Pleurocapsa sp. PCC 7327: one gene and its partner. The protein of the gene in region 1 binds, or shares a complex with, the protein of each later gene. Links are inferred from orthologs where the notes say so. Each region holds a gene or a part of one and is shown on either strand. Other genes may lie near its edges. The genes, in order: dnaB and dnaG.

Region 1 (15,579 bases):
ATACGCTCAACTATTTTGGGGCACTAGAAAAACGTCAGGTATACGGACGAGAACTCGGTTCTAGTGTAGAACAAGTGGCGCAGGACGAGCGATCGCTCGATTGGTTGCTGGCCAAAACAGGCGATAATGGCATGGCACGAGAAGCACAATTAGCCTTCGCTAACCGTTTAGAGACTAATCCAGCCTTTCGTCTCCAGCAAAGTTGGCAATTGCCAGATGATACTACTCTCAAGCTTTATCATCGGCGATCGCCTTCCGTTACCGTCGAACCCCTCTCTCAAACGAGGGAAAAGGTGTACTTAGATCGCGTCATCGTTCCTACTAGAGTTCCTCCTGGCGTTCCCGTCCCTATTACCTACGAGTGGTCGGGTTCCTGGGAACAATTAGAATCGGGTTTAGTATTGTTGACTTGGATTCCAAAGGAAATTTCACAATCTAACTCGAATTCTTTTTGGCTGCACGATCGCGGCATTGGCATGGGAACTTTATATTCGGGACAATCCAATGCTACCAGTCAAGCTTTTCGCGTCATCGAACAGACTGCCATGCTTCCTGATGCAGAAGTCGCGGGGGGCGATTATATCCTCACTGCTACCTATCTCAATCGCGCCACGGGAGAAACCTATCCCTTAACCGTTCCCCCAGCCACCATTGCGATCGACCCCAATGCGCCTGCCGTACCCGCACCAGAATTAGATTTGGTCACGCAATTGAGAAAACTAGCGTTAAATTTACAAAAAGGACCGAAAGGCTTGGCACCCGTGTTCGAGCAAGTTGCACGCCTGAATCAATACGATCCCATTCAAGACTATTTAGAGCAAGCAGCACAGACTTTAGAATATCGTTTGACGAAAATGTCTCCAATTGGAGACAAAAAATTGGATTGGACTTATGGGTTAGTTTTAGCTAGAGTTTTGCAAGAAGATGCGCCCAGCGCGATCGCGGCTTTAAAAAATCTCGTACAACTCGATCCAAACAACGCCTACGCTCATGCCTATCTTGCCTTTGTCTATCTCTATGACTGGCAACCCAAAGCAGCACAGAAGGTACTTCAACCTGCCCTAGAACTCAAACCCGATGACCGCGAAATTCAGGCGTTAAATGGCATTGCCGCCCTCATGCAGGGAAACCTAATTAAAGCTTGGATGATTCTTTCCCCTCTTTTATAAGAATTGATTCGCACCGAATCCTACAAAAGCGCCAGCCGATAAATTAGAAGCATAGATCTCTTACTAGCAGTAGGGGAACGAAGATGAAAAACTCAGAAAAGTTCTCAAATTTCAGAACTCCTCTCGACCTAATCTTGAGAAATCCTCAGTTGACCCCCATAATCTTATTCGTTTTTGCTGTCGTCCCCTTCGTCACTCTTGCTCTGATTATGGCAATTCTTTTTCTCGACCTGCCTGGGGGGCGTTAAACCAATTTATAGAGACGCGATCGCGCCTTTAGCCATCTGCGCGATCGCGCGTTCGTTGGCTTTAGGCAGGTGATAATATTTGCCACCTGCTTTGAGTGCTATCTCCTTGGCAAATCCAGTCGATACGAACTTGCTTTCCGTATCGATGACTAACAGCTTCATCCCCAGGGCACGAAGCTTGGCAGCAATTTCTAACAACTCTCCCTTGATATCTGGCTTTTCTCCTTCAGGTAAGGGTTCGCCCAGCGATCTCGCCAAGGGAATATTTCCTCGTCCGTCAGTAATCGCCACGATGACCACTTGACCGATATCGCCAGACAACTTGGCATTCATCCCCACGTGTACCGCCTGCGTCAAACCGTGGGCTAAAGGAGAACCTCCGCCACAGGGCAAGGTTTCTAAGCGCCGTCGCGCTAAAGCAATCGAACGAGTCGGCGGCAACAAGACCTCTGCCCTTTCGCCTCGGAAGGGAATCAAGGCAACTTGGTCGCGATTCTCGTATGCTTCAGCAAGCAATCGCAAAACTGCGCCTTTTGCCGACTGCATGCGATTGAGGGCCATCGAACCGGAAGCATCCACCACAAATACGATCAATGCCCCCGCTTTTCTGGCGAGTCGCTTTGACCGGATATCCCCTTCTTCTATAATCACCTTGCGATCCCGATGGCGCAAGCGGCGGGCTTTTTGGTAGGGGGCAGCCGCCCGCAGGGTGGCATCTACCGCGATGCGTTTGACCTTGCCCTTGGGCAGCATCGGCTTGATATAGCGCCCTCGATCCTCCGAAAAAATCAAGCTGCGGCTTCCCGATTTCCCTTGTCGCTGCGCCATCTGCGCGAAGTAAAGCACGGCGGGATCGAGAACGACTCCTTCGGGATCGAAAACGAATTCCTCTGGGATGCCTGGGGGTTCTTGTTCGGGTTCTTCTGGGTTTTCCTCTTCTCGCTCCTCTTGGTCTTGTTGCGATTCGTCTTTGGGCTGTTCTTGAGGCGGTGGAGGCGGTGGGGGAGCCTCTTCCGGTGGCGGTTGCAGTAGAGTTGCCCTGGGCACGATAACGAATTCTACTGCCCTTCGCAAGTCTTCTGCCGTAACGCGATCGCGTCCTTCTAGGGCGGCGGCGGCTTTGGCAACTCGCACGGCAAAAATTTCCGCCCGATGTCCTTCTACCCCGCCGCGAATGGCTTCTTCAACGAGATAGGCAATCTGGTCGCGGCTAATCTTGACATCTTTCAACCATTCCCGCGCCAGAATAATCTCGGTTTTAAGGTCGTCTATCTCGCCAGCATACTGCTCGATAAAAGCTTGGGGAGAATTGGCGTAGGCGATCGCGTGATTAATGGCTTCCACTCGCTGGTCTAAATTTAACACGCCATCCGCCGAAAGCGCGATCGCGATGCGATCGAGTAAATGCTCTCGCAGCGCCCCTTCTTCTGGATTGTAGGTGGCAATTAAGATAGGTTTGCATGGATGCTGAAAGCTAATCCCTTCCCGTTCGATCTGATTGCGCCCTTCGCTTAAAACGGTTAGCAGTTGATTGGCAATTTGGTCGTCGAGCAAGTTAATCTCATCGACGTACAACACGCCTCGGTGCGCCTCTGCCAGCAATCCGGGTTGAAAGATGGGTTCCCCTCGTTTGACCGACTCTTCCACATCTACCGATCCCAACAGTCGATCTTCTGTCACGCCTAAAGGAATTTGTACGAAAGGCGCAGGAATGACTTCAGTAGGAATTTCTGCCGCATTCCCATACAATTGCTGCGTTTTGTCGTCCCATTCGTCCGGGTTAGCCGGATCGCAATTAAAAGGGCTGCCTTTAATGACTTCAATCGGCGGCAGTAGGGCGTGAATTCCCCGTGCTAATACCGATTTTGCCGTCCCCCGACGACCCGCGATCGCCACCCCTCCCAATCCCGGATCGACGGCAGCCAATAGCAGAGCGAGTTTGATGGCTTCTTGTCCGACAACGGCAGTTAAAGGAAAGCTCAGGCTAGTGCGAGAAGTTGTTAGAGCAGGCATTGGAATGAAAGATGAATTTGGGTTGGCACGATCCAGTTTAGAACACAAAGGGGGTTGGCTTCAAAGGTTGGAGCGCGATCGCGCTTTTGGTAGATCGACGAATTTATGGTGCGATCGCCTCTATCTTATCCAAAACCCTGATAATCTTAAAAGATGAAACGTTAGACAGATCGCGCAGGGTGAAAGTTCTAGTTGTTGGAAATGGGGGTCGGGAACACGCTTTAGCCTGGAAACTGCTACAATCTCCCCAGGTAGAAAGCTGTATTTGCACTCCGGGTAACGGTGGCACGGCAGGGCTAAAAGGCTGTCAGAATATTGCGGTATCGGTAGACGATTTCGACAGCATCGCTCGCATCGCCCAAGAAAGAGGAATCGATTTGGTGGTAGTCGGACCGGAATTCCCTCTGTCTCTGGGAATTGCCGATCGCCTCCAACGCGATAAGATTAAAGTCTTCGGTCCCACTCAAGCGGGAGCACAAATCGAAGCGAGCAAGTCTTGGGCAAAGGCATTGATGGAAGAAGCTGGCGTGCCCACTGCTAAATCGGCTACCTTTACAGAAGCCGAAGCCGCTAAAACCTACATTGCCCAACAGGGTGCGCCGATTGTCGTCAAAGCCGACGGATTGGCAGCCGGAAAAGGAGTTATCGTAGCAGCTACTGTAGAAGAAGCGCAAGCTGCGATCGATACTTTATTTCGAGAAGGCTTTACCAAGCTAATCGTTGAAGAGTATTTGCTAGGCGAAGAAGTCTCAGTACTCGCGCTAACTGACGGTTTTACCGTCCGTTTCCTACTCCCGGCACAAGACCACAAGCGCATTGGGGAAGGCGATACGGGCAGCAATACGGGAGGAATGGGCGCTTATGCCCCAGCTCCTATAGCTACGCCAGAATTAATGCAGCAGATCGAGCAAGACATCCTCAAACCGACTGTTGAAGCCTTGCGCCGTCGAGGAATCGACTATCGAGGCGTTCTTTATGCGGGCTTGATGATTTCGCCTCAAGGCGAGCCTAAAGTACTAGAATTCAATTGTCGCTTTGGCGATCCAGAAACGCAAGCTATTCTTCCTCTGTTAGAGACTCCTCTAGACGAACTGCTCCTCGCTTGCACAGAAAAACGACTAGCCGACTTCCCGCCGCTGCGCTGGAAAGCAGGCAGTGCAGTATGCGTAGTCATAGCTTCTGCCGGATATCCGGGAGCGTATGCAAAAGGAATGGCGATCGCGGGAATAGATAAAGCCGAAGCATCAGGCGCAATTGTCTTTCATGCGGGAACGAAACTCCAAAACAGGCAACTCGTTACTGACGGCGGTCGCGTTCTCGGCGTAACTGCAACGGGAGATACGTTTGCAAATGCGATCGCTCGCGTTTACCAAGCCGTAGATTGCATCGAATTTGCAGGCAAGTACTGCCGACGCGACATCGGTTATCGAGTCAGGAAATAGTTCTGTTGCACAAATTGATAAAGAGTCCACTTCAGTAAACTTGGTATATTAGCCAAGAAATTAATGTCTTGGCACATGAGGAATTTTAAAGGCTAAGAGCTTAATCTTCTCCTCCTCATTGCTACTAGCGATCGCCCTCTCATCTAAAGCTCCTACTCGCCGCGCCAGGTATAGATTACTTAACCAAAAACTATGAGCGGTTTGATTGAAAAAAATCTAGAAAAAACGTCCAAATTAACGAGCACGCAATTCGTTTGGGTTTGTTGCAGCTTAACGATTTAGAAAAGCTAGGACAGTATTTTTGGAAACAAATGAAAGTGTTTCCTATTGATAATTCAGATAAATAATTAGATCTATTTGTTCTTTTTTTAATTATTGAAACTCAATAAATTCATCAAATTTCTCTAGAAACCTAACATTAATAGCTTCGGGGTTTTTGCTTAGCTCAGATCTTTCACCTACGCTTCACTCAACAAGGGAATGAATTCCCAAGCTCGATCGCAAAAGTCCTCGCCTCTAGGACTAAATGATGACTAAATAAGGCTTTTAGTCTATTTTAATGGACTTATGCTGTTAGCCAAGAAATTTATTTCTTGGCGAGATTTTAATGTTTAAGAGATGGCTTCACGAAGCGAATGCTCTTGTCTCGATCGCTTGCATAATTAAGAAGAGGATTAAGAAGAGGTAGCATAATTGTTTGATAATCAGGTATTGCCATCACATTAAGCACTAAAATACTTCGCTACCGGATGATAAGTAATAATCGCCGTCGTAGACTGTTCGGGATATAATTGCTCGCTTTCATCCATATACATATTAATGCGATCGCATTTCAACAACTCCAACTGCTTATACTGATCTGCAATATTCGGACAAGCAGGATAACCAAAGCTGTAACGAGATCCCTGATAGCGTTGTTGCAGGACATCGCGAATATTATTCGGTTCTTTATCGCCAAATCCTAATTCCCGCCGTATCCTGGCATGCGTCCATTCTGCTAGCGCTTCCGCCGTTTGTACTGCCATACCGTGATAGTAGAGATAATTTGTGTATTCATTGCCATCAAATAGCTTCTTGGCATATTCCGTAGCAATTTCTCCAACCGTCACCGCCTGCATGGGGAAGACATCGATAATACCAGAGTCTTTGGGTGCAAAGAAATCGGCGATGCAGAGGCGACGACCAGATCTTTGACGCGGGAACTCAAATGTCGCAATGGGTGCCAAATTATCTGGTATCTTTCCCTCTGTTGTAATAACTTCTGGATCGTAAACCAATAAAGTATTTCCCTCAGACTGACAGGGGAAATAGCCATAAATTACTGTCGGATACAACAAATTCTCTTTAATAATTCGTTGCTTCCACTCTTCTAAAATAGGATAAACCTTCTCGGCTAAAAAGCGATCGTATTCTTCCCGCGATTGTTCTTTTGGTTTTCGAAATTGCCACTGTCCGACAAATAAAGCTTGCAGATCCAAATACCAGAAGACTTCCTCAAGAGAAATTTCTCCTGGATGTAAAATTTTTGTTCCCCAGAATGGCGGTGTAGGACGATTGATATTAACTTCTACTGCTTCAGAACGTCTAGTATCTATTTTTTGGGATTCTGCTTCTTGTCTATCTGCTTTATCGATAATTAAAGTATCGGGATTAACTTGAGATTCTGATTCAGCTTCTTGATGTTTTCCTTTGCCATTCTCTTCAGCATATTCGCCTAAAAATCCTTGAATATCGTCCCATTGATTTGCGGCTTTTGCAGGCATTAATTTATCCATGAAGTGAAGGTCGGCAAAGGCATCTTTTCCGTAAACGACTCGACCTTTATAGGTATTTTGACAATCCTCATAAACAAATTTTGGCGTTAGTGCCGCACCGCCTAAAATAACAGGAACGGTAATGCCTTGTTCGTTAAATACCTCTAAATTCTCCTTCATAAACGCCGTCGATTTTACCAATAAACCACTCATGGCGATACAATCGGCGTTGTGTTCTCTATAAGCTTGAATAATATTTTCTACTGGTTGTTTAATTCCTAGATTAATAACTTTATAGCCATTGTTAGAAAGAATGATATCGACTAAATTTTTACCAATGTCGTGAACATCGCCTTTTACCGTTGCAATGACAAACGTTCCTTTAGTACCTCCATTGGTGTCTGATTTTTCCATGAAAGGTTCTAAATACGCTACCGCAGCTTTCATTGTTTGTGCGGACTGCAACACAAATGGTAACTGCATTTGTCCCGAACCAAATAATTCTCCTACAACTTTCATTCCATCCAACAGGAAGGTATTAATAATCTCTAGTGGAGAATATTGCTTGAGTGCTTCTTCTAAAGCTTCTTCTAAACCGATTCGTTCGCCGTCGATAATGTGGCGCGTTAGCCTTTCTTCTACAGGTAAATTAGCTTCAGCGGACTTATCGCGTTTAGTGGTTTTTCCAGCAAATAATTCGGTTAGCTTAGTGAGAGGATCGTAAACGCAGATCTCTCCTTCAAACTTACGGCGATCGTAAATTAAATCTCGACAAACTTCTTGATGTTCTGGTTCAATTTTAGAGAGGGGTAAAATCTTACTAGCGCTGACAATCGCGCTATCCAAACCAGCTTGCATTGCTTCGTGCAAGAAAACTGAATTGAGTACTTGACGTGCGGCAGGATTTAAACCGAAAGAAACGTTAGAAACCCCTAAAACGATATGGCATTCTGGAAATTCTTGACGAATGCGGCGAACAGCTTCGATGGTTGCTTTGCCATTTTCTCTGTCTTCTTCAATCCCCGTAGAAACAGGCAAAACTAGCGTATCGAAAAAGATTTCGCGAGGCGGAATTCCATATTCAACAGCAGCATGATAGGCCCGTTTGGCAATTTCAAATTTCTTATCTGCCGTTCTTCCCATTCCTTCTTCATCGATAGTGCCAATAACGACGCCAGCACCATATTTTTTGGCTAATTCTAAGACTTTTAAAAATCTTTCTTCGCCATCTTCATAGTTAGTGGAATTGAGAATGCACTTCCCGCCAGCAACTTTTAATCCTGCCTCCATTTTTTGCCATTCTGTCGAGTCTAACATCAGTGGCAAGGTGATATTATTAACTAAACGAGAGACCAATTGGCGCATATCGCGCACGCCATCTCTTCCCACGTAATCTACGTTAACATCGAGAACGTGTGCGCCTTCTTTGACCTGAGATTTTGCCAGAGAAACCAAACCATCCCAGTCTTCTGCATTTAACAAATCGCGGCATTTTTTAGAACCGCTGGCATTCAATCTTTCTCCAATAATTAGGAAAGAATTGTCTTGGATATAAGGTTGGGTGGTGTAAATTGATGCCGCCGATGGTTCGTAGTGAGGATGACGTTCTTTGGGTTTTAAATCCTTCGCCATCTCGGCGAGGTGTCGGATATGATCGAAACGAGTTCCGCAACAACCCCCAATGATTTGTACTCCCAAATCTTCGACAAAGTGCATCAATGCCATTCTCAACTCCATCGGAGTCAATCGGTAGTGTGCTTTACCGCCGAGGTTTTCTGGCAATCCTGCATTGGGAATACAAGAGATAATGAAGGGAGAATTTTCGGAGAGATATCTGATATGAGGTTTCATTAAATCGGGTCCCGTCGCGCAATTGAGACCCAAAATATCGATGGGATAGCGTTCTAAAATCGCTAACGCCGCGCCAATTTCCGTTCCGATGAGCATAGTTCCCTGTTGTTCCATAGTGACAGAAACCATGAGCGGAATGCGATCGCTTTTTTTGAGAAAAACTTCTTCTATGGCATTTAGCGCCGCTTTAATTTGTAGGACATCCTGGCAAGTTTCGACGACGAATAAGTCAACTCCGCCGTCATAAAGTCCTTCTGCTTGTTCGACATAGGCATTTTTAAGCGTATCGAAGTCAATATGTCCCAACGTTGGCAGTTTGGTTCCCGGTCCCATTGAACCCGCCACAAAGCGAGGTTTTTCAGGCGTGGAATATTCTGCGGCGACTCGCTTGGCTAGTTGGGCGGCAGTTTTGTTGAGATAATAAGCCTTGTCTGCCAAGTCGTATTCTGCCAATACAATGGAAGTTCCGCCAAAAGTATCGGTTTCAATTACGTCCGCACCCGCCTCTAAAAAGCCTCGATGTACCGCCTCTACAGCTTCTGGTTTGGTGTGTACCAGATACTCGTTGCATCCTTCATATTGAGAACCGCCAAAGTCTTCTGCGGTCAAATTTTGCATTTGCAGGTTAGTTCCCATGGCACCGTCGAAGATGAGGACGGGACGTTCTGGACTGCGAAGGCGATTGAGGAAGGAACTATTCATGGGTCAATTCATAGGTTAATGCGACTCGTTTAAAGCGATGGGCGTTAGCTTTATCTAAAAATATACGCTTTTTTGCCTTTTACCATTATTGTGTAAAAATCTGGGGATTTGGGAGGGACACAGGAGAAAAAAGTCCAGCTCTCGATATAGTTTACTTCAACGACTATCTATTTTGTTCTTGAGAAGTCACACGGCTTCGTTTGAGTCAAGATTTGGGATAGAACAACTAGAAAGTTTATTTTCTCTATAGACTGACATGCATGAAAACAACCTATTGTCAAACTCTTACCGAAGGCAGAAGAGTAAAAGCTTTTGGGCAAGATTTAACCGAATTTCTTATTAAGAAGTGTAAAATTGACAGCAACGTTACTGACTAACTGATGCTAAATCAGCTTGAGGTGTCATAGGCAAAATGGGAGTTGACATCTATAATTAATTCCCCAATACTTCACTGTTAATTATTAATTTGCCGTTTATCATGCAAATCTTTAAACCCATTGCCGAACCGAGTAATTCAATACTGCCACTGCGGACAGCCACGCTAGTCCTTTTAGGAATAATAGGGTTTTTCGGAGCGATCGCAACTGCCTGGTTTCTTGAGGAAAGAACGATTTCAGAACTTTTTGAACGGTTGTATTTCTGGCAAGAAAATCCTCCTTTTTGGTTAGCCGTACCGGAGTTTAGCAATCCCTATTTTTTATTATTTCCGACAATAATTCTCTTTAGTATTGTATACACAATCATGAAGTTATCGCCCCAACCCAAACCTTGGTCGCGGACGATAGTTGTATGTATTTTACTGGCTTTAACCCTTCGCTATATCCTATGGCGATTGTTCTCTACGCTAAATCTCTCCAACCCCCTCGATGGGATTTTTAGTCTTGCCTTACTGTTCCTAGAAATGATGGTGGTTGCCGGAGGAACCATCCAGCTATATTTAATGCTAGATATCAAAGATCGCCGTCGCGAAGCCGACCGATACAGTCAAGCCGTCCAAGATGGCACCTACTTTCCTTCAGTCGATATTTTAATTCCTACTTATAACGAACCAGAATTTGTTTTGCGGCGAACGATTATTGGTTGTCAAGCTATAGATTATTCTAACAAAAAAGTTTATTTATTAGATGATACCAAAAGACCAGAAATTAGAAAATTAGCTAAAGAACTAGGCTGTTATTACATTTCGCGAGTAAAAAACCATTTTGCAAAAGCTGGCAACTTAAACAATGCCATTCAAAAAACTAAAGGAGAATTGATTGCTGTTTTCGATGCCGATTTTATCCCCGCCAAAAACTTTTTGACGCGCACGGTAGGTTTTTTTCAAAATAACAAAATTGCTTTAGTTCAAACGCCGCAAAGTTTTTACAATAGCGATCCCATTGCTATCAATTTAGGATTAGAAAAGATTTTACCTTCTGAAGAAGAAATTTTTTATCGCCAAGTTCAATTGATTAAGGATGGTGCGGGTAGCGTCGTTTGTTCGGGAACCTCTTTTATCGTCAAGCGTAGCGCTCTTTTAGAAGTCGGCGGTTTCGTGACGGATTCGATTAGCGAAGATTACTACACGGGGATTCGCCTGTCGGCAAAAGGTTACGAATTAGTATATCTCAATGAAAACTTGAGTGCGGGATTGGCAGCCGAAAGCATGGCTGCCCATATCGTTCAGAGAATCCGTTGGGCGCGGGGTACGCTACAGGGACTTTTTATCGATTCTAATCCTTTCACGATACCAGGGTTGAGCTTACGACAAAGATTGGCGCATTTAGAAGGATTTTTGACTTGGTTTGCGATTATTCCTCGTTTGTTTTTCCTAATGCTGCCGATCCTCTACACTTTCTTTAGCATTGAGCCGCTTGTCGTCAGCATGCAAGAAATGCTTTATTTCTTCGTTCCTTATTATTTTCTCCAGTTAACTGCTTTTTCTTGGTTAAACTTGCGATCGCGTTCTTTAATCTTCTCCGACGTCTATGCGATTCCATCGTGTTTTCCCCTATTTATTACGATTATCAAAGTCATGCTCAATCCCTTCGGACAAGGGTTTAGAGTGACGCCAAAAGGGATTTTTAGACATAAAAGTCAGTATAATTGGTCGCTAGCCTTACCTTTGATCGTATTTTTTGTTGGAATTTCTATCAGTTTTTGTAGTAGTTTAGGGCTGCTCGATTCTACTCATACGAATGGTTTCAGTCTGATTTTAGTTTGGGATGTTTACAACCTAATTATTCTTGGCGTTGCTTTATTAGGTTTGCTAGACGTTCCCAAAACAGACATTTATGAATGGTTGCCCGTTCAGCATAAGGTACGCTTAACCAGCAGCGAAGGGACTGTCTGCGGCACGATGACCAAACTCTCCGAAATAGGGGCTGAAATCGAATTGAAGCAACCTGTCGATTTAAGCAGCATTTTAACCTTAGAAATTCCTGAAGAAGGATTAAAGCTGCAAGCGCAACTGATTTATACTAATTTGACCAAAAAAATGCTAAGAGTACGAGTTAAATTTGAAACGCTCGATCTCGATCGCTATCGACGTTTAGTAGATATTCTCTTTTGTCATCCAGAACAGTGGCAGCGCCGAGATGCGCCAGGAGAACTGCGATCGCTTTGGCTTCTAATAAAAATTTTACTGCGACCGATAGTATTTTTAATTTGGTCGAATAAGAAAGCAAAAGTACTTTTGCCTAAATCTACTTAGCTATAACTAGAGAGGGGGAATGAATGAATTCTTCAGTTATCAAAAAGCAATCTAGATAAAGATTTAAGATTGAGAACTAAGCTTCAAAAGCCTACCTTGCACTGAAACAGTTTCGAGTTTACCTCCCGCTTTTTCTATAGCAGAAAATAGTTTTGTACTCGGACGAAAAACAAATACTTCAGATTGATTTTCTGCCAAGATTTCCCGAACTTTTTCTGGATTAGTCGGATAACTAAACAATGCGAGGCGAACGTCGGAATCGAGTATATAACCTAAAGAAAGTAAGTCGCCAAGATTAGTCCAATCGTCGCCGCGATCGCTAATTAGTAAGGGTGACGAACTCGCATTGATTGTTCTAGCAACTTCCCAATTATGAAAGCTCAAATCTTTGCTCCAAGAAGTATCGGCTAAAGCATTAAGCGTACAGGAATAAATAGTAACTGACATTATCGCCGCAAAAATTATTCGCCAAAATTGTTTTCCTTTGATAAGTAATCGAGCCATTAAATAACCGACAGCTAATTGCACGCCTGGAAAGCTAGGAAGGAGATAGCGAGTTACGGCGGAGCGCTTTCCTCCTGAGATTAAATCTGGCAGTGCGAGTAACAAGAAAGGAACAAAAATTGCTGTAATAATAAATAGCCAAGTCGATTGCTTTGTTTGGCGACAGACAGCATAAGCAGAGAAAAGAATAAGTAAAACAAACGGAAATCTTATGGCGTAAGTTTGGATATTATCAAAGCCAAAATCTAGATCGACAAATAGAGAAGTAAAACTCAAAGTCCAGAGTTTAATTAAATAAGATAACTCGACCCTCAAACGCGCCCAGTCAGTCGTATTTAAGGCACGTTGATAGTTAGTAGTAAGGACAAATATCCAAGGACTATAAAGAATAGCCGTAGCAGCGATCGCCAATCCAAATGATAAGATTTTTTTGATTTCTAACTTATCAAATAACCAAACACCAAGAAGAAAGACGGTATGACCGATTAGCGTCAAAATAAAAAAGGGATGGGTATAAAATCCAACCGTACAGACTACAGTATAGAGACTCCAAGTTTTCCAGTTAGAAATTTTTAAGGCTTTTAAAAGCACTAAACTACTAGCAATTACTGTCAATGTTAGTAAACTATATTGTCGCGCCGTTTGAGCAAAAAGAATATCGCAAGGAGAGAGAGCTAAAAAAATTGTCGCGAGTATGGCAGCTAGTTTTGAAGAAAATAATTCTAGGGATAAAAGATAGATTAATGGTAATGATAAAAGACTAATCAATACGGGTAAAGTTCGCGATGCTGTCAGAGAACTGCCGAAGCTTTGCATCCAAAAACGAGCCATTAAAAAATACAAAGGTGGATGCTGCGGATCTTCTATGACAAGAGAGTTAATTGTATCTTTAAATGTACTTCCTGGCTTAATTTGCTGAGCTTTTTGTAAGTCCTCAACTGAAAGTAAACTATCTGGAAATAGATCGCGATCGAGTTCTGTACGAGTATAGCCAGCTGCTCGCATAGAAGTATAGGCTTCATCGTGCCAATAGAGTTTTTTATCGAGATTGAAGAAGTGAAAAAAAATCCCAATAATTAAGAGGATAGCTAGTAGCAATTGAAACCATCTTTGATGAGTGAGAGAAGTTTGTCTTCTTTTCCAAACCAACCAATTTTTTTTCATTGACGCTCTAATAGTTTTGATGCAAATTAATAAGGTTGTTTTCTTTGTAAGTTAAGAAACTTAGTTAATTCGGGCTGGAATAACAGTTTGACAGTGCCTGTAGGCCCATTTCTATGTTTGGTAACGATAACTTCTGATATGCCGCGATCGGGGGTGTCTGGATGATAATATTCATCGCGATACAACATAATAATTAAATCTGCATCTTGTTCGATCGAACCCGATTCTCTTAAATCTGACATCATCGGACGCTTATTAGTTCGCGATTCGACGGCGCGACTGAGTTGGGATAAAGCAATAACAGGCGTCTGAACTTCCCGTGCCAATCCTTTGAGAGAACGGGTAATTCTCGACAATTCTTGTACGCGATTATCGCTGCCGCTTCCTTCCATTAATTGGAGGTAATCGATTAAAACTAATCCTATTTCTCCTTTATGTTCTGTTTGCAGGCGACGGACTTGCGATCGCATTTGCATGACTGTCGCATTGGCAGTATCATCGATAAAAATGGGTAGACTAGAAAGCGTTCCTAAAGCTTCAAATAAAGGTTCTAATTCTTTCTGAGAAAGTCGCCCCGATCGCAATTTATTACTTTCAATTCCTGCTTCGCTAGCTAGCAATCTTAAGGCTAGCTGTTCTTTAGACATTTCTAAGCTAAAGATAGCAACTGGAAGATTTTGTTTGGCAACATTATGAGCGATATTAAGAGCAAAGCTGGTTTTCCCCATTGACGGTCTTCCAGCAATAATAATAAGATCGGAACGCTGAAAACCGCTAGTCATAGCATCCAAATCGTAAAAACCGCAAGGAATTCCCGGCTGAGCAACTTTTTGATGCAGTTTTTCAATATCGTTCAAGGTTTGAACTAAAGTATCGCCAATAGGGATCAAACCTTCTTGAGGACGCTTTTGAGTCAGGCGAAAAATTTTCTTCTCTGATTCATCTAAAACGATATCTAATTCGGTTGCCGTATCGTAACCCAAATCGACGATTTCGTGTCCTGCTGAAATCAATTGACGGCGCAGGTATTTATCCATTACCAATGCCGCATAGCGATCGATATTGACAGCCGATACAGTACGATCTAGTAACTGAACTAATTTCATCGTCCCGCCGACTCGCTCTAGCAGGTGGCAGTCTTGCAGCCAACTGGTAACTGTCATTAAATCCGTCGGTTTGCCCTGCGCGTGAAGCTTCAGGGCAGCTTCATAAATATCCTGATGTGCTTTTACATAGAAAGCTTCTGGCAAAAGCACATCGACAACCCGTCCGATCGCTTCTGGATCGAGTAAAATTCCGCCTAGAATAGATTCCTCAGCCTCTATATTTTGAGGGGGAAGAGAGTTGTTAGAAATCTGAGGAAAAAATTCTGTCATTTGAATCTTTGATATACTTGATATACTCCTATACTGGGCTGGCGCTACTTCTATCTCTCATCTAGTATAAATAAAGATGTCCGCAAGCCTCGGAGTGACAGGTTTTTTCCTAGCAATCCCTGGTTTGATAGGTAGCCAATCATCAGCGACGCGATCGCGCTGTTGCAACAAAGCTAAAGCAGTTATTAAATCTTTTTATTGTTCGCCCAATGAGGGCTAATCTTCGCTAATCTGGACGAGGAATAGTATTTTATCGCGCGTTTAACCTGAGAAAGGAGCCAAGCTTCTATGTCAGATCTAAATCGTGGAATTATGAAATTCGAGGGAGCGGACAAACCTGCGGTTGTCGCTGTCTCGGCATTACTCGTGTTAGGTACGATCGCTGCCCTGATCGTGTGGGCGCTCAGGGTTGCTTACGCTGTCAACTAATACGAGGTAAGCGATCGAATGGTCATTGTTCGACACGATCTACCAGGCATTGAATCTGGATAGTTTTAGAGGCGCGAGCGATCGCGTCTCTACATGCCTTGTCCCTAGTAGCTACACTCCTCGTTCTGGTTCAGTTTCCACGTCTTCGGTAACAACTTTGTAGATTATTTCACCGTGATAGAACCCGTGGTTCCTCTAGAAATGAGGATGCCTCAATAAGAATTGTGTCTTTATG
Region 2 (15,661 bases), 2.9 Mb from region 1 along the record:
TGAATTGACAAATCCCTACTATCTGACGGGGTGGCAACTCAGCTAGAAAGCTTGCTGTATAATGTTCATAGCTCTTATCCCTCTCTGATAAAATGGGAGCTTATTGAGTTAAGTCTCATCAATTCTTCTCCCCTAGGGGCAACGAATTCTCTTGTTATTATCCAGACATCTCCATATAATCCGAGCCAAAAATTACTGTTTGGAGTCAAAGATTGTTTAATCTTTCTCAAGCGACCGATGTATTGTTGTTGTCCCTTCGCTGTAATTATTTTGCCTTTTAAGGTTGAACTCGTGTAGGCGAGATTGCCTCCGGCACGCTTCGCGAACGCCATCAATAAAACTAAGCGAGTTAATCTTTCTATTGAGGCTTTAGACCCTTCTAAATTATATTCACCCGTTTTACAATCCTTAAACATTGCTTCAATCCCGACTCGCCGTTTATAAGCTTTTATTGCTTCTTCTAAACTCTTTAAATTGGTTAGTAAATACCATGCTTGTCTTTTTAGTTGGATGAAAGTCCCTTGTTGTTGACGTAAGTAGGTAGGCAGAATTAAACCAACAAAGTTGAATAATTTCTGATCTCAATCTTTTCTGGCTTCGTTATTTAATTAAGAAGATGGCATTGCTCATAATCTTGAGGTGTTTACTACTTTTATATTTTACGTTTATTTATGCCTGCCTACTTAAACATCGTTTCATCAATTCAAACTCAGTGTCCCTACTGAGTTTTTCTTATACTTGTATAAAATTTTTACATACTGAAAACGATGCGTCAGCTGATGTCATAAGAGACTGGCTCGATTTAAGATTGATTGCATAAATAAATAGTTTTAAGGTAATTTTATATTTTTCTTTTTTTTTCGATAATCTCTCTCTTTCTAAATTTGCATATTTATTCTTCTATCTAAAGTAACATTTTTTCTTAAAAATACGATTTCTCTACAGAACTAATCGAATAACCGATCGTAGTAACCGTAGTAAACTTATTCAGGATGGGCAGATGATAAAGCTAAGTTTTAAATGAATAAACAAAAGACCAGAGTTAGAGGATTTTTAATTAGATCGCTAACCTTAAGCGATCGCAAATCTAAAATTCAAAAACTTCAACAAGCTCGACGAGAATTCAAAAACAAATCGGGAAAAAACTACAAGCAAATTTATTTCTCGTACCCGACCAAGAAAGGCTTGGGAGATCGAAGCGATCGCCTTGTATTTAAACTTCTCTATATCGTTTTGGATAGAACTCAAGAAATACTATTGGCTTCAATAATTGGTTATGTTATATTAATTTTGTTGGTTGCTTGAGAAGTAGCTCCCAGGTTGTCCCCAAAATAGAGAATGTCATGTAGAGTGCCTGTACTTAGTAACTGCAATCAGAATGAAATAACCCTGGTATTTATTAAGGCATCCATTCAATAACAATCCCGACTCGACTATCTTTGTCTTGAGTTGAATTTTGTTGTTGAATATCGGCAGATAATCGTACATTCTTCGCGATCGCATAACCGACAGAAAGCGTCGTCATTCCGACTTCTTCGCTATCGCCAGGGGAGACAAAACTCTGAGTTAGAGAAATATCGGCAGCACCAGTACGCGATAAAGACAACATTAACCGGATCCCAACATTGACTCCATCAGTAGAATAGTCGCCACTGTTGATATAGCGATATCCCAGGACTGGAGCAAGATTAAAATAACTTCCTAAAGGCAATACATAATAGTGTAAATTGCCGCCGACTGATTCGCGATCGCCATTAAAAGACGCTTGATAATCTCCACTAAACGTCAATCCGGTTCTCCCAATAAAAATATCTTCTACCCCGATAATCAATCCGCCTGCATCGCTAGAAGATGGAAACTGAGAATAACCTAACCGGATGCGCGTCCGAAAGCTGGGATCGCCGTCAATATCTTCGGAAACGTTGGGAATTTCTTGTAACCATCGCTTCAAAACGGAGCTTTCTTCGATGATTTCTGGCTTCAAATCTAATGCTTCATTCGGTGCGGCAGGATCGCCTTTTTGTTGAGGCGTTTCACTTCTAACTGAAGACGCGATCGCCAGAGTGAAAAAAAAGACTACGATTCCTAATAATGGGCAATGCCATCTTAATTGCTTAAACACTCAAAAATCAGCCTCTTTGAATTCAAGGAATCAGATGCCAGGCAATAACTTAGCACTAGATTCAGCAGAATTACGGAAATGGCGATCGAAAATCGAAATTACTAATCGCAATAACATTTTTTGCCACTGCCGTACCTGCGATGCCGAGTGGATAGACTCCTCTTTTGAAGCAGTTTGTTCCTATTGCAGTAGCACGGATGTAGAGCATATTTCCTGCTGGCAATTTTCCGATGAGTGAGTGAATCTACTAATAACCAACTGATTACTGATTACTGTCCTCCGATCTCCTCGTCATCTCAAATAAATTCTTTGCCTGTGTATTGAGAAATCCTTCAAACAAGGCAGTTTTTCCGGGAGAAATTTCAATAAAATTTCGCTCGGCTATCTCATAATAAGCATACGTCCACGGAATTTGAGACAGTTCGCCCTTAGCATCGTCCCAAACGTCAACTAATTCTGTGACTGCTTGGGTAGCTGTTTGTCGCAAACCGCTTCCCCGACTGCCTTCGATCGCATCTTTCATCGGGACACCTCGTTGTGCCAAAGCGCGAGCCGTACTTTCGATATCGGGATATTGAAGGGTATGCTGGCGGTTAATATAGCCTGTAAAGTGATTGACTGCATAGCCATGCAAAAGAACCCAGGCACCGTATTGAGAAACTTGGTTAACTGATTCGACTAGCGATCGCTTGGGAGGTTCCCAAGGGCGAATAAAGGCGGTTTGGAGAACCGTAGCAATTTGTTCGATCTCTGCATCGGTAGATGTAGCTTCAATCTTGGGTTTGAGGAACTCTAAATCAAAAAAGTTGCCAGAACTAACGGTTGCTTCGATTTGTCGAACAATGGAATCGGGTAATGTATCCACCACCAGTTCGCTGATGAAAAGTTTGGGTAAGTCAAACCGATCTTGTTCGGGATGGTGGTAGTGACGGGCAGAGAGATATCGATCGGGAAATTCGTATTCACCAGCGACTTCGTAGCCTAACGCTTCTGCAATATCAGCAATATAGGGAATGCCCAAGTTAATTTTTCCCATCGGGCGATCGAGGGTTAAGCGCAGGGAACGAAAAGCGATATGATCGTTAGCGATCGCGCCGCCTGCTTCTTCTATTATCGATTGATAGACGCGAGCATACTCGACGCGACGGCTGTAATCTTGCCATAGGCGTTCCCACAGTTGGCGGGCGATTTGTGCTTGTTTCATGGGATTTCTGTTAATAATTGGGCGAGAATGTCTAACGCCACTTGAATCTGTTCGCTAGTAATTATCAAGGGCGGACAAAAGCGAATTGCTGCCTTACCGCAACCGAGAAGCAACAGCCCCCGACAAAATGCTTCGTCTACGAGCCAATTTCGCAGATTGGGATCTAAGTTGCCATCGTCATCAAATAAATCGATCGCAACCATCAATCCTTTCCCGCGAGGTAGAGAAACGCGATCGCATTTTTGGGCGAGTTGCGTTAAACCACAGAGCAACTCTTCTCCTCTGTGGCGAGCATTTTCTATTAACCCTTCTTCCAATAGCTCTAGGGTAACTTTACCTGCCGCACAAGCCACTGGATTGCCGCCAAAAGTGCTGGCATGAGAACCGGGGGGCCAAGTCATTAATTCTGGTCGCGCTAAGATAGCACCGAGAGGCAGTCCGCTAGCAATCCCTTTAGCGAGGGTAACGATATCGGGCATGACTCCCCAATGTTCGATCGCCAATAATTTCCCCGTGCGTCCCATTCCCGACTGTACTTCATCGACTATCATCAGAATGCCATGGCGATCGCAGATTTGGCGCAGGCGTTCTAGAAAGCCATCCTCCGGTACGATATAACCGCCTTCGCCTTGGATGGGTTCGACGATAACCGCAGCCACTTCTTCTGGCGGCACTATCGAAGTAAAAAGGTTTTTTTCGAGATAGTCCAAGCTGGCATGGGTGCCGTAAGGGATATGGGTAACGCCGGGAAGTAGAGGTCCAAATCCTTTTCTCTGAACGGCTTTAGAACCCGTCAGCGACATGGCTCCATAGGTGCGTCCGTGAAAGCCTCCCAAAAAGGCAATCAGACGCGATCGCCCCGTATAGTAGCGAGCCAATTTGATTGCACCTTCGGTAGATTCCGCGCCAGAATTGGTAAAGAAAACGCGGGCGCGTGCCCCTTGTTCGGGTTTGGGGAAAGGGGCACGTTCTGCGAGCATCTCCGCCAACTCTACCATTGGGGCGTAGTAAAAATCTGTCCCCGACATGTGTATTAGTTGGCTCGCTTGTTCGGCGATAGCTCGAACGACCTGAGGATGGGCGTGCCCGGTGGCTGTTACGGCAATTCCCGCCGTCAGATCTAAAAAGACGTTGCCATCTACATCTTCGATCGTAGATCCTTCTCCTCTAGCCACCACCAAGGGGTAGCCGCGAGTATAGGAAGGAGAAGATACGGCGCGATCGCGTTCGATCAGTTCCTGGGCGCGAGGACCTGGTAAAGGTGTAATGATTCGAGGAACTTGAGGCAGTGTTTGTCCGGTTGAGATACTCAGCATTCAAAAATCAACGAACGCAAAATTTTATTAAGATATACTTTAATTTTGACGTACAGTTACCAAAATGTGCGTGAGGGAAGTTAGCGATCTGCAATCCGTTAGTTTTACGAATTGATATTAGCCTTCGCAATGCCGCAGCTTCTCTAATTCTCGAATGCGCTGGGTCGTATTTTGAATCTCCTGATAGAAATAGTGCATTTGTTCGGCTTCCTGGGCTGGATCGAGTCGTTGCAGTTGTTGAAGACAGTAGCGGCGGTATTTTTCTTGAGCGACTTGTTCTAGAGATGCGATCGCCGTGCGAATCATAATCGGCGCGCGAGTGCTATCTTCCCACTGTTTGGTCTCCGTAATCTGAAACAGATGAGATAGTTGATTCGCCTGTTCGGGAAATTGAACGAGACGGTCTTGTAGTTGCGAAATCAGGCGATCGCTGCTAACTTCGCGCAATTCCATAATCTGCTGCCACAAAAGGCGATGGTGAGGCAGACTAAAGAACAATTCTGTTTCTTCTAGCGCCTCGACGATCGCGCTTCGGTATTCGGGACAATGTAGATAAATTCCCAAGAGATCGGCTTCTGCTTCGTCGAGGAGGCTTTTCTCGGCAAGAACGAGAGGGGGAGACTGGACGGTTCGTTTGGCTTTGGGTGCAAATTGCCGTTTGGGTTTCTTAATTTGAGCCAGCAAACTGTTGAGGTGCAGGGAAATCGTTCGGGAATCTCCCTGGCTGAGAATTTCGGCACAGTAGCGAAGGTAATAACTGCGTAGATTGCTATCTTCGAGTCGATCGAGCAATTTGACCATATTTTGCGCTACTCGCTCGAATTGGTCGGCTTGCTTGAGATCGCGCCCTCGGATCAGTTGCTGAATTTGCCAATCGAACCATAGAGGCGCAGATTGAATGAGTTGGCGATAGGTATCTACTGCATCGGCACTGGATTTGAGAAATTCGTCCGCATCCTTGCTACCCGGAAGATTGAGAATCCCGATCTGCACTAGCCCCGCATCCACAAGAGGTTCGATCTCGCTAATAGCGCGATGCGTGGCTTGGGTTCCGGCGTTATCGGCATCGAAATTAAAGATAACTCGCTTCGATTCGGTGTAGCGTATCAGGAGTCGGATCTGGTCTTGGGTAAGAGCCGTTCCCAATGAGGCGACTACATTGGTAATACCTGCTGCGTGAAGCGCGATCGCGTCGAAATATCCTTCGACAACGATCGCGCGCTCGTCTTTGCCAATGCTATTGCGAGCTTTATCGAGGGCAAATAGGGTCTTACTTTTATCAAATAGAGGCGTTTCTGGAGAATTAAGGTATTTTGGTTCTTCTGCGCCTAAAGTTCGACTCCCGAAACCGATGATTCGCCCCTGGGTGTCGCAGATAGGAATCGTCACGCGATCGCGAAATACATCGTAATACCCATTCCCCGTCTTGCGCGGTTTGATGAGTCCGGCTTGTTCTACAATGGCGATGGGATAGCGTTTTTGTTCTACTAGATAGCGGTAGAGGGTTTCCCATCCGGCGGGGGCATATCCCAACTGAAATTGCCCAATCGTTTCCTCGCTCAAGTTGCGATCGCGTTTTAAATAATCGAGGGCAACTTCGCCTTGTGGCTGTCGGAGAGCATGTTGATAAAAACTCGCCGTCAGCGCCAAAACTTCGTAAAGTTGCTCGCGCAGAGATAGTTGACGCTGAAGTTCCTGTCTTTGTTCGGGTTCTAGCGTTTTAATCGAGATTTGATGTCTTCTTGCCAGATCGAGAACGACCTCGCTGAAGGATTGCTTTCTGTGCTCCATCAAAAATTTGATGGCATTTCCCCCCACTTGACAGCCAAAGCAATAGTACATTTGTTTGCTGGGACTGACGCTAAAACTGGGCGTTTTCTCGTCGTGGAAGGGACATAAGCCTACAAAATCCTTTCCGCGCTTGCGCAGCACGACATACTCCGAGATGACATCATAAATATCAACCCGTTGTTTGACCTCTTCGATCGTGTCTGGATGAAGGCGAGGAACTTCCATCGATGTTCGAGCGAGCGTTTTTCACAGGAGCGCCTAATTGCTATTGTTATTATCCTTGAAGGTTTGGTCTTTGTTTGCGATTCAAAGGATTCTTCTAAGTTCAACGCTTGCTTAGTACTTCAACTAGGAAGTGCAAGCAACATGCTCGCGCCGCTCACAAATCATATAAGATTGCCATGTAAAGTAATTCCAACAATAATTAATAAATTTCCACAAAAATTAAGCGCTCGCCCATGTTACAACCATCATTTCCTTAAAAAATTTCAGAAAAATCTTCAAGATCCCAGACAACTCCTCAGCGATCGATAAACAACTTTTATTTTTGAGGAATGAGAGAAATTCTAGGACGACTAAGTATATTGAAATTCATCGCGAGTGGAATAGCTATGATAGTATCTTGATGGTTTTAGAGGCACAAAGGCACAATTGCCTAAATCAAATGTGGTGGTGGAGTCGAAAGGAGTAAAATTGCGGATGTCAGAAAGACACCAACGGATAAAAATACCCAGAAGCCAATTCCAGCCAATTCGCGTCGGCGTTATCGGTGTAGGCAATATGGGACAACATCATACCCGCGTACTTAGCCTGCTTAAAGATATTGAGTTAGTAGGAATCTCCGATATTAACGTCGAGCGAGGTTTAGATACGGCTAGTAAATATCGGGTTCGTTTTTTTGAAAATTATCTAGACCTGTTACCTTATGTAGATGCCGTCTGTATTGCCGTACCCACGAAATTGCACTATCAGGTAGGCATCGATTGTCTGCATGCTGGCATCCATACTTTAATTGAAAAACCGATCGCGGCTAGCATTGCTGAGGCAGAATCTTTAGTCAATGCGGCAGCAGAATCTAATTGCATCCTACAAGTCGGACATATCGAACGTTTCAATCCTGCCTTTCAGGAGTTGAGTAAAGTCCTCAAAACCGAGGAATTACTGGCTTTAGAATTTCATCGGATGAGTCCCTACTCGGATCGCGCTAATGACGTTTCTGTCGTCCTAGATTTAATGATCCACGATGTCGATCTCCTGATGGATCTCGTCGCCGCACCGGTAGTCAAACTAAATGCCAGCGGCAGTCGCGCTGCCGATTCTGGCTATCTCGATTACGTGACCGCGACGTTAGGGTTTAGCAATGGCATCGTAGCAACGTTGACTGCTAGCAAAGTCACCCATCGCAAAATTCGTCGTTTATCCGCTCATTGTAAGAATTCCCTGACAGAAGCAGATTTTCTTAACAATGAAATTTTGATTCATCGCCAAACAACGGCTAACTACACGACGGACTACGGACAAGTACTCTATCGACAGGATGGTTTGATTGAAAAAGTTTATACTAGCAATATCGAGCCACTTCACGCCGAATTGGAACATTTCGTCAACTGCGTGCGCGGCGGCAATCAACCCTCCGTCGGCGGCGAACAGGCACTCAAAGCGCTGCGTTTGGCTAGTTCGATCGAACAAATGGCACTAGACGGTCAAGCTTGGCAGCAGTCGAGTTGGAATTACCCAGTTAACGCGCCGATGGTGACGATTTCTTAAATCCAAAGCATCAACGCCTAGAACTAAAGTTCTAGGCTCAAAGCGCAACTCGATTAAAATCGACTGAAATTCCTATTGGGTCTTCTTTAGAAGACTTTTTGCTCGGCCGGAAAATTAATGACAACAGCAGTTGTTGAGAATGGTGCAAGATCTCAGATCCTCCCAACCCCCTTCTCAGGGGAGGATAGGGGGAATCAAAAAGCCAAAATCAATTGAGCAAGGGTATCGCTTACCAGTCGGTTGCCATCGGGGGTCAGATGAATGCGATCGCGATATAAGAAGGTTGGGCGGTCGCTGTGTTTGAATAGCGGTAAAAAATCGACAAAGGTAATCTTCCGAGTTTGGACAAACGCTTTCAAGCGAGATCTGGCCTTTTGTTCGTACTCCCTGGGTGCGGTTCCGTCTACTTCCCTAAGCAGCGGCGCGATCGCGAGAAGGAATTGGGCGCGATTTTGGCAAGCAATCGCGTGGATGTTTTCAATTGCCACCAGGTTATGACTGACGCGATCGCCTTTCTCTTGATAAACTTTGGCCATACCAGGAATCGGCTGGGGACGGACGAAAACGCGCTCTAACAATTCTCCGATTGCCGAGTTGGGTTTGCGATCGGGGTAGTTAGGATCGCGTCCGACTAGCAAAGGAGTCGGCGCAGTCGCAAACAAGTCGTCGGTATTGAGCAGTAAAACGATGATTTGCGAGTCAAAGGTGCCGAAACGCTTGAGATAAGCTAACTGATTGCGAGGTCCCCAAGAATTCGCCGAAGCATTGAGAACTTCTACCGTTTGGAAAGGCTGAGGTAGGTTAGCTTGTAATTGTTGCGCGATCGCGGCAGAAATCGTTTGCGCTTGATCGGTCCACCAAGCACCATTGGCGATCGAATCTCCCAATAAGAGTATCCGTAAAGTAGCGGCAGGGCGAACGTCTGCCAACTCGTCGCTGCGCATGGAATAGCGATTGATAAAAATTCGATTGCCAAAGCGACGCATTTTTTGATTGGGGGCGAGCAAATACCCTATTTCTTCGTCTGGGATATAAATGGGGCGATCGCCCAAACCCAATAAAACCCTCAATCCTATCTCAATGGCGATTAATAAGCCTACAACCGCAGCCACAACGAGCAAGATGACTCTAACCAATCCACCTCTCCTTAGATAGATACAAGCCAGAAAGCGAGAGCGATTCTCACGAAGTTAGAGGAGAACGCGGTGGGCAAAGAAGTTCGCCTACTCAAGTCGTCCGTCGAGGCTCTACCGCGAAACGACGGAGTATCTCTAACTCGCATCCAGAAAAAAGATTTTCGAGAGCGATCGCTTTTTCTGATGAAAATAGATTTTTTTCAATTAAAGCTTATCGCCAATCATTCTGAATGAGGAAGAATCATATCTTCCTCCAACTAAATTTTCAAGATCTAACTTGCATATCTATGGAAACGGTTCTATAAAGTTAGAAGAGGCGGAAGATTTCTAACCTTAACACTGATGTAGCTGTCAGGAAATGAATTTCCTGACTTACCGTCCCTTTATCCCTAAATCCCTTCTCCCATAAGGGGTGAAGGGACTTCAGGCAAAAGTCTTAGGTTGAAAGCCCCTCTCCTAGAGTGGGAGAGGGGTTGGGGTGAGGGCGATTTGAGTTCTGTCACTCAACCAGGGTGCGGGTCTCAGTATAGCAACTTCTGTAACTTTATCTCTTTAGAAAGATTCTTATTTTATTAATCTTATTCCTTTAGTTGGAAGATTTACTTTCGCATTACCATTTATTTTTATAATTGTCAAAAACAAAAAATAACTAATAAAAAAAAGGAGTTATTCACATGAGTACCGAAAATAGAGTTGAAGCAACTCTTAAAAATGTTGAAGGGAAAGTTCAAGAAACGGTAGGAGAAGTTACGGGCGATCCTAAAGATAAAGCTGAGGGAAAAGCTAAGCAAGCCGAAGCAGCAGCTAGGCACTCCGTAGAAAACATTAAAGACGAAGTTAAAAAATCGCTTGACTAAAGCCTTTTAAATTTTCGATCGAGGAACTGAATAGAAGCAAAACGCCGCTCATAGATTCGTAAAAATTAAGAGCGGCTTTCATCTGTGAAATGTTTTTTAGGAAAGAAAAATAAATCTAACAACGTTAATTATTTATTCTACTAAACCAGAGCGCAGGGCGCGGACTGCTGCTTGGGTGCGATCGTCAGCACATAGCTTGTTAAGAATGTTGCGGACGTGAGTCTTAACCGTGCCGACGGTAATGTACAGCTTTTCGGCGATTTGCAGGTTATTACAACCAGCAACAATTAGCTCTAAAACTTCCAGTTCTCGATCGGTCAAGGGATAAGTTTCGATCATCTGCTGAGCTTCTGTATCTAGAGAGCTAATCGTTCTTGTATTTGCCAGCGATCGCTCCTCGACGGTTTTGGGAGGCTCGTTAGGAATGGGCTGTCGAGTTTGCTTGAGAACGATACGGGCAATCGTTGGATCGATCCAGGCATTCCCTTCATTTGTCGTCCGAATCGCTCGTACCAGATTCTCCAAACTCACATCCTTGAGACTGTATGAGTCGGCGCCAGCTGCAAAAGCCGCCATGACAGAGTTCTCGCTTTTGTGCATTGTCAAGATGAGAACTTTGGTTCGCGCTGCGTCAGCATTGTCCTGAGACTGCTTGAGCCGCTGCGTCACTGCGATCCCATCGATATCCGGCAACCCGATATCGACTACCGCGACATCCGGCTTGGTTGTTGCTAGAATTTGTAGCCCTTGACGACCATTGGCTGCCTCGCCAACAACTTTAATATCTTCAACTTGCTGCAAAGCAGCACTTAAACCGATCCGGCTTAGATCGTGGTCTTCGATGATAACAACGCGAATTTCACTCATTACTAAACTTATTAGCTGCTAAAAATCAAAGTGTTATTACTTCCGACAGACAATGCTTTTATCATCGTGAAAGATCGATTTGGTTAATTTCATCTATCAAAAGTAAGAGACGGGCTGAGCCTTAAGAAATTCTTTTGGCAGATGCGTTTGTTTTGATGTTTCAGAAAAAATGAAAAATCATGTAACGCCTATCTATTGTAAGGCAGAGCTAAGCCAAAAAAAACTAGCAGAATAATATCTCGCAATATTTAGTTCGAGACAAGAACCGACTGCTCCGACCGGCTGACGCTGTGGCAGCGTAACTATCGGTTTTCAAATAGACTTGGAGCGATCGCGCTTTCCCTTCTAATTTCCCAAAACTAACTTTAATGATAAGGATTCAAACGAGATGATAGACCATGACTAAAAGCGTCAATTTCTAACTTAAGACATAGATAGCTAGTTGTAGTAATTTGTACCAATAGCTGAAGACATTTAAGTAAAGAATGCTTTAGCATTATTGACGATTATGCCGTAACTGTTACCGTGGTTAAATAAAAACAAACGGTAACGCAATGGCGGCAAATGAATGGAGGATAGAACGATTAACATTTTGCTAGTAGAAGACGACGAAGTTGACGTGATGAACGTCCGGCGAGCATTTAAAAAAAACCAGATCGCCAATCCCCTTTACATAGCCGAGAACGGATTAAAGGCTTTGGCAATGTTGCGCTCCCAAGATGGAGAACCTCCGGTGGTTCCTCCAAAACGCCGTCTCATTCTGCTAGATCTCAATATGCCTCAAATGAATGGGTTGGAATTCCTCCATGAGCTGCGAGCTGACCCTCAACTGAAGGCGATACCAGTAATTGTTTTGACAACCTCTGATGAAGACAGAGATAAGTTAGAAGCCTACAACTTGAGTGTGGCAGGCTATATTCTCAAACCCGTTACGTTTTCTAAATTTATAGAGGTCGTATCGGCTCTAAATAAGTATTGGATGCTGTGTGAAATGCCGTGAGCAGGAATGAAGGATACACTCAAAATCTTAATTGTAGATGACGATCGAGTAGATCGCTTAGCACTACGCCGCTCGCTCCAAAAAGCAGGCATAAGAATGGAATTATCCGAAGCTGGCGATGCCCGGGACGCGATCGCTCTACTCCAAAATACCCACTTTGATTGTATATTCCTAGACTATCTTTTACCCGATCGCGATGGACTGGGGTTAATTAAGGAATTATACTCAATAGGGGTGAAAGTTCCCACCATCGTCCTGACGGGTCAGGGAGACGAGCAAATTGCCGTTGAGATGATGAAAGCAGGGGCTTCTGATTATCTCTCCAAAACCAGAGTATCCCCAGAAACGCTCGCTCAGACTCTCCGCAATGCTATTCGCGTCGATCGCGCGCAAAAAGCAGCAGAACTAGCAAACCAACAGCTCAAAGAAAGTAATGCACTTCTCCAGCATCAGAATCAAGAATTGGAAAAGCAACGGCAACAAATTCAGTTACAGAACTTGCAACTGCAAGAAGCCTATCGCCTCAAATCCCAATTTTTGGCAACCATGTCCCACGAATTACGTACCCCCCTCAATGCCATAATGGGATTCTCGCAAATTTTGTTGCGCCAGTACCCAGATCCGCTTACGCCACAGCAAACTGAAATCGTACAGCGCATCATTAACAACAGTCAAAACCTACTCATTCTGCTCAATGAAGTTCTCGATTTTTCTAAACTTGAATCCGGTCAATTAACGCTCAATCCAGAAGAATTTAACCTGGCTATATTAGTGCAGATTACTGTGGAAGAACTTCGTTCCCTCGCCATGCAAAAACAACTCAGCCTACAAGTCGATCTAGACTTAAAAAATCCTCTCGTCGTCAACGACCAAAATAGTCTGCGGCGAATCTTGATCAACCTTCTCTCCAATGCCATCAAGTTTACCGACTCCGGTAGCATTTGGGTGAAAGTCTGGGAATTAAATCCCGACCGAGTTGCGATCGCAGTGAGAGATACGGGCATAGGAATTGCGAGCGAGTACTTAGAAGCAATCTTTGAAGCTTTCCGACAAGTCGATGGCAGCCTGGCTCGCCAACACGGGGGCAGCGGCTTGGGGCTGGCAATTACCAATTCTTTGGTTAAGATGATGCAAGGAACGATTGCCGTTGAAAGCCAGGTTGGTAAAGGGTCGGCATTCCAAGTAGAATTTCCGCGTCAGGTCGAAACGTAATTAAAAGAAATTTTTTGAATTTTTATTTTTGTATGTCCGTCGTTCCCATTCCAAAAACTACTAACTATATCCTCGCTGTCGATGACATTCCCGACAATCTATTCCTGATTAAATTGGCACTAGAACAGGAAGGATACAATGTCGTATTGGTTGGCGATGGTTCTATGGCTCTAGAACAAATTGAAAAATCGCCTCCCGATCTCGTGTTGCTCGACGTAATGATGCCAAAAATGGATGGCTATGAAGTAACGCGACGCATCCGAGCGAATTCTAATTTACCCTATATCCCGATTTTGTTGATTACAGCGCACGAGCAATCGAGTGTAGTGCAGGGTTTAGACTCAGGAGCAGATGAGTTTATCCGCAAACCCTTTCAAATCGACGAACTGCAAGCGAGGGTGCGATCGCTTTTGCGCCTCAAATATTCCATCGACCAGCGAGAGAACTTCGTTCGCTGTCTCACCCACGATCTGCGAACGCCTTTAGTCGCCGCCGATCGAATGCTGCACTTAATTTTGCGAGGAGTCTTTGGAGAAGCTTCGCCAGAACTTAAAAAAGCACTTGAGAATATCATCAGCAATAATCAAAACTTGCTAGAGATGTTAAATACCCTGCTAGAAGTCCATCACTATGAAGTTGGGGAGAAGACGCTCAGCTTTATCAATTTCAATTTAGCGGAATTAATTGAAGAAGTTGTAGCACAATTAACTCCTTTGGCAGAGGCAAAAGGACTGGAATTACGAATGAACTTGGCAGTAGACGCACGAGAGATAAGAGGCGATCGCCTGGAGTTACGGCGAGTACTGACTAACTTGATCGGCAATGCGATCAAATTCACCGATACCGGGTTTGTGGAAGTTCGTTCGAACCTATCATCTCAAGCGGACGGAAAAACATCCGATTGGGTGGCGATCGAAGTTCGGGATACGGGTATCGGAATTGCTCCCGACGATCGACAGACAATTTTCGAGCGGTTTCGTCAGGGAACTCACAAGCGTTTCGGTCACGGATTGGGATTGCATTTGTGCCAGCAGATCGTCCAAGGACATCACGGTACAATTGAAGTTCAATCCGAATTGGATCGAGGAAGTATTTTTACCGTGCGCTTGCCTTTAAACTTTTAGGTTTTCCGATCGCACTAATTCGCAATTACAATCAGTGGCGAGGACTCTCTTTAATTGCAAATTCTTATATCTTGCATCATAACTAGTAAACATTAAAATCTCGCCAAGAAATCAATTTCTTGGCTAACAGCATAAGTCCATCATTAAAATGGACTGAAAGTCTTATCTAATAATCATTTATTTTAAATCTGTTTAATTGACCTTAATATTTATGTATAGCGTGCGCGTAAGCGCATACGTCTCGCTCGCGAGCAAGAGGCTCGTACTACTTGTTATTGTGTTTGTTCAACCGGATTTGATATTAGCCCCATAGGCGAGGACTTTCGCGATCGAGCAAGAGAATGAATTCCCTTGTCGGGTGAAGCATAGGTGCAAGATTTGAGAATTGCGAATTGTTTTAGTCACCCAACCGGACTTGAGATCGACTCCTGTAAAACTGGAACCTTATCGGTTTCCTCCCAGGGAATAAACCCCAGATCGATTCTACCGACGTGACCGTAAGCGGCTAGCTGTCGATAGAATCCGCCTTCGATCGCTGCGGGCAACGTCCTGAGATTAAACCGTTTGATAATGCCAGCCAGTCGGAAATCGAAACACTTCTCTAGCAGCATCGTAATTTCTCGATCGGAAATTTTTCCCGTTCCAAAAGTTTCTACTTGGACGCTGACGGGATGGGCAAGCCCGATCGAATAGCTAAGCTGCACTTCGCATTCGTCAGCCAGTCCTGCTGCTACGACATTTTTGGCAGCATAACGAGCGGCATAAGCGCCGATGCGATCGATGCGCGTCGGATCTTTGCCGCTGAGGGCTGCGCCACTGTGCCGCGAATATTCGCCGTAGGTATCGATCGCATTTTTTCTACCCGTTAGCCCGGAATGAGCAGCAGGACCCCCGATAATTAGCGATCCGTCGGGGTTGATAAAGATTTTGGTTTGGTCGTCTGGCTGAATTTCTTCGTTCTCAAAAACTGGGTCGATGACGGCTGCTCGAATATCGTCTTGCAGGGTTTTGAGATCGGGCCCTTGGGAGTTAAAGGGTTGGTTCTGACTGGCAATGACAGTGATGCTGTGGATGCGATGTGGTTTGCGATCGCGGTATTCAATCCCTACCTGAGTTTTTCCATCCGGCGTGAGATAGGGAAGGATATTTTGGCATCTGACGGCGGTCAATCGCTTTGCCAATTTGTGTGCCAGCCAAATCGGAAGCGGCATCAAGGCAGACGTTTGATTGCAAGCAAACCCGAAAACGGTTGCCTGATTTTTGAC

The links.
Region 2: the proteins of dnaB (region 1) and dnaG are in contact, whole or in part, in a crystal structure (PDB 2R6A), measured with the Geobacillus stearothermophilus proteins. The link is inferred for Pleurocapsa sp. PCC 7327 from one-to-one orthologs. Residues at the interface, in WP_033016901.1 of Geobacillus stearothermophilus: Ser13, Glu15, Ala16, Gln18, Glu91, Leu92, Asp94, Ala95, Val96, Pro97, Thr98, Ala99, Ala100, Asn101, Tyr104, Tyr105, Ile108; in WP_049624496.1 of Geobacillus stearothermophilus: Lys456, Leu457, Leu458, Pro459, Ala460, Asn463, Ala464, Leu467, Leu535, Leu536, Ile537, Ala538, Gln544, Glu545, Asp548, Tyr549, His552.

The regions. Positions count from the first base shown.
Region 1 is NC_019689.1:310,219-325,797, reverse strand. Bases 12,741-15,579 are described here. They hold dnaB (replicative DNA helicase), read right to left. Parts: upstream 14,916-15,579; coding sequence 13,566-14,915; downstream 12,741-13,565. Other genes in these bases: PLE7327_RS24650 (hypothetical protein), read left to right, coding at 15,204-15,344; PLE7327_RS01310 (glycosyltransferase family 39 protein), read right to left, coding at 12,741-13,539. In the rest of the region: PLE7327_RS01335 (phospholipid carrier-dependent glycosyltransferase), read left to right, coding at 1-1,169; PLE7327_RS24655 (hypothetical protein), read left to right, coding at 1,253-1,417; bchD (magnesium chelatase ATPase subunit D), read right to left, coding at 1,424-3,430; purD (phosphoribosylamine--glycine ligase), read left to right, coding at 3,610-4,872; metH (methionine synthase), read right to left, coding at 5,595-9,179; PLE7327_RS01315 (glycosyltransferase), read left to right, coding at 9,658-11,871; more of PLE7327_RS01310, read right to left, coding at 11,935-12,740. UniProt on the Escherichia coli protein: The main replicative DNA helicase, it participates in initiation and elongation during chromosome replication. Travels ahead of the DNA replisome, separating dsDNA into templates for DNA synthesis.
Region 2 is NC_019689.1:3,233,657-3,249,317, reverse strand. Bases 4,210-7,130 are described here. They hold dnaG (DNA primase), read right to left. Parts: upstream 6,659-7,130; coding sequence 4,760-6,658; downstream 4,210-4,759. Other genes in these bases: PLE7327_RS14510 (acetyl ornithine aminotransferase family protein), read right to left, coding at 4,210-4,642. In the rest of the region: PLE7327_RS24890 (patatin-like phospholipase family protein), read left to right, coding at 1-46; PLE7327_RS14525 (hypothetical protein), read left to right, coding at 1,021-1,305; PLE7327_RS14520 (hypothetical protein), read right to left, coding at 1,400-2,122; PLE7327_RS23540 (hypothetical protein), read left to right, coding at 2,157-2,360; PLE7327_RS14515 (DUF1338 domain-containing protein), read right to left, coding at 2,385-3,326; more of PLE7327_RS14510, read right to left, coding at 3,323-4,209; PLE7327_RS14500 (Gfo/Idh/MocA family protein), read left to right, coding at 7,133-8,200; PLE7327_RS14495 (SGNH/GDSL hydrolase family protein), read right to left, coding at 8,395-9,336; PLE7327_RS14490 (CsbD family protein), read left to right, coding at 10,011-10,193; PLE7327_RS14485 (response regulator transcription factor), read right to left, coding at 10,326-11,060; PLE7327_RS14480 (response regulator), read left to right, coding at 11,629-12,060; PLE7327_RS14475 (hybrid sensor histidine kinase/response regulator), read left to right, coding at 12,067-13,272; PLE7327_RS14470 (hybrid sensor histidine kinase/response regulator), read left to right, coding at 13,305-14,396; metK (methionine adenosyltransferase), read right to left, coding at 14,798-15,661. UniProt on the Escherichia coli protein: RNA polymerase that catalyzes the synthesis of short RNA molecules used as primers for DNA polymerase during DNA replication.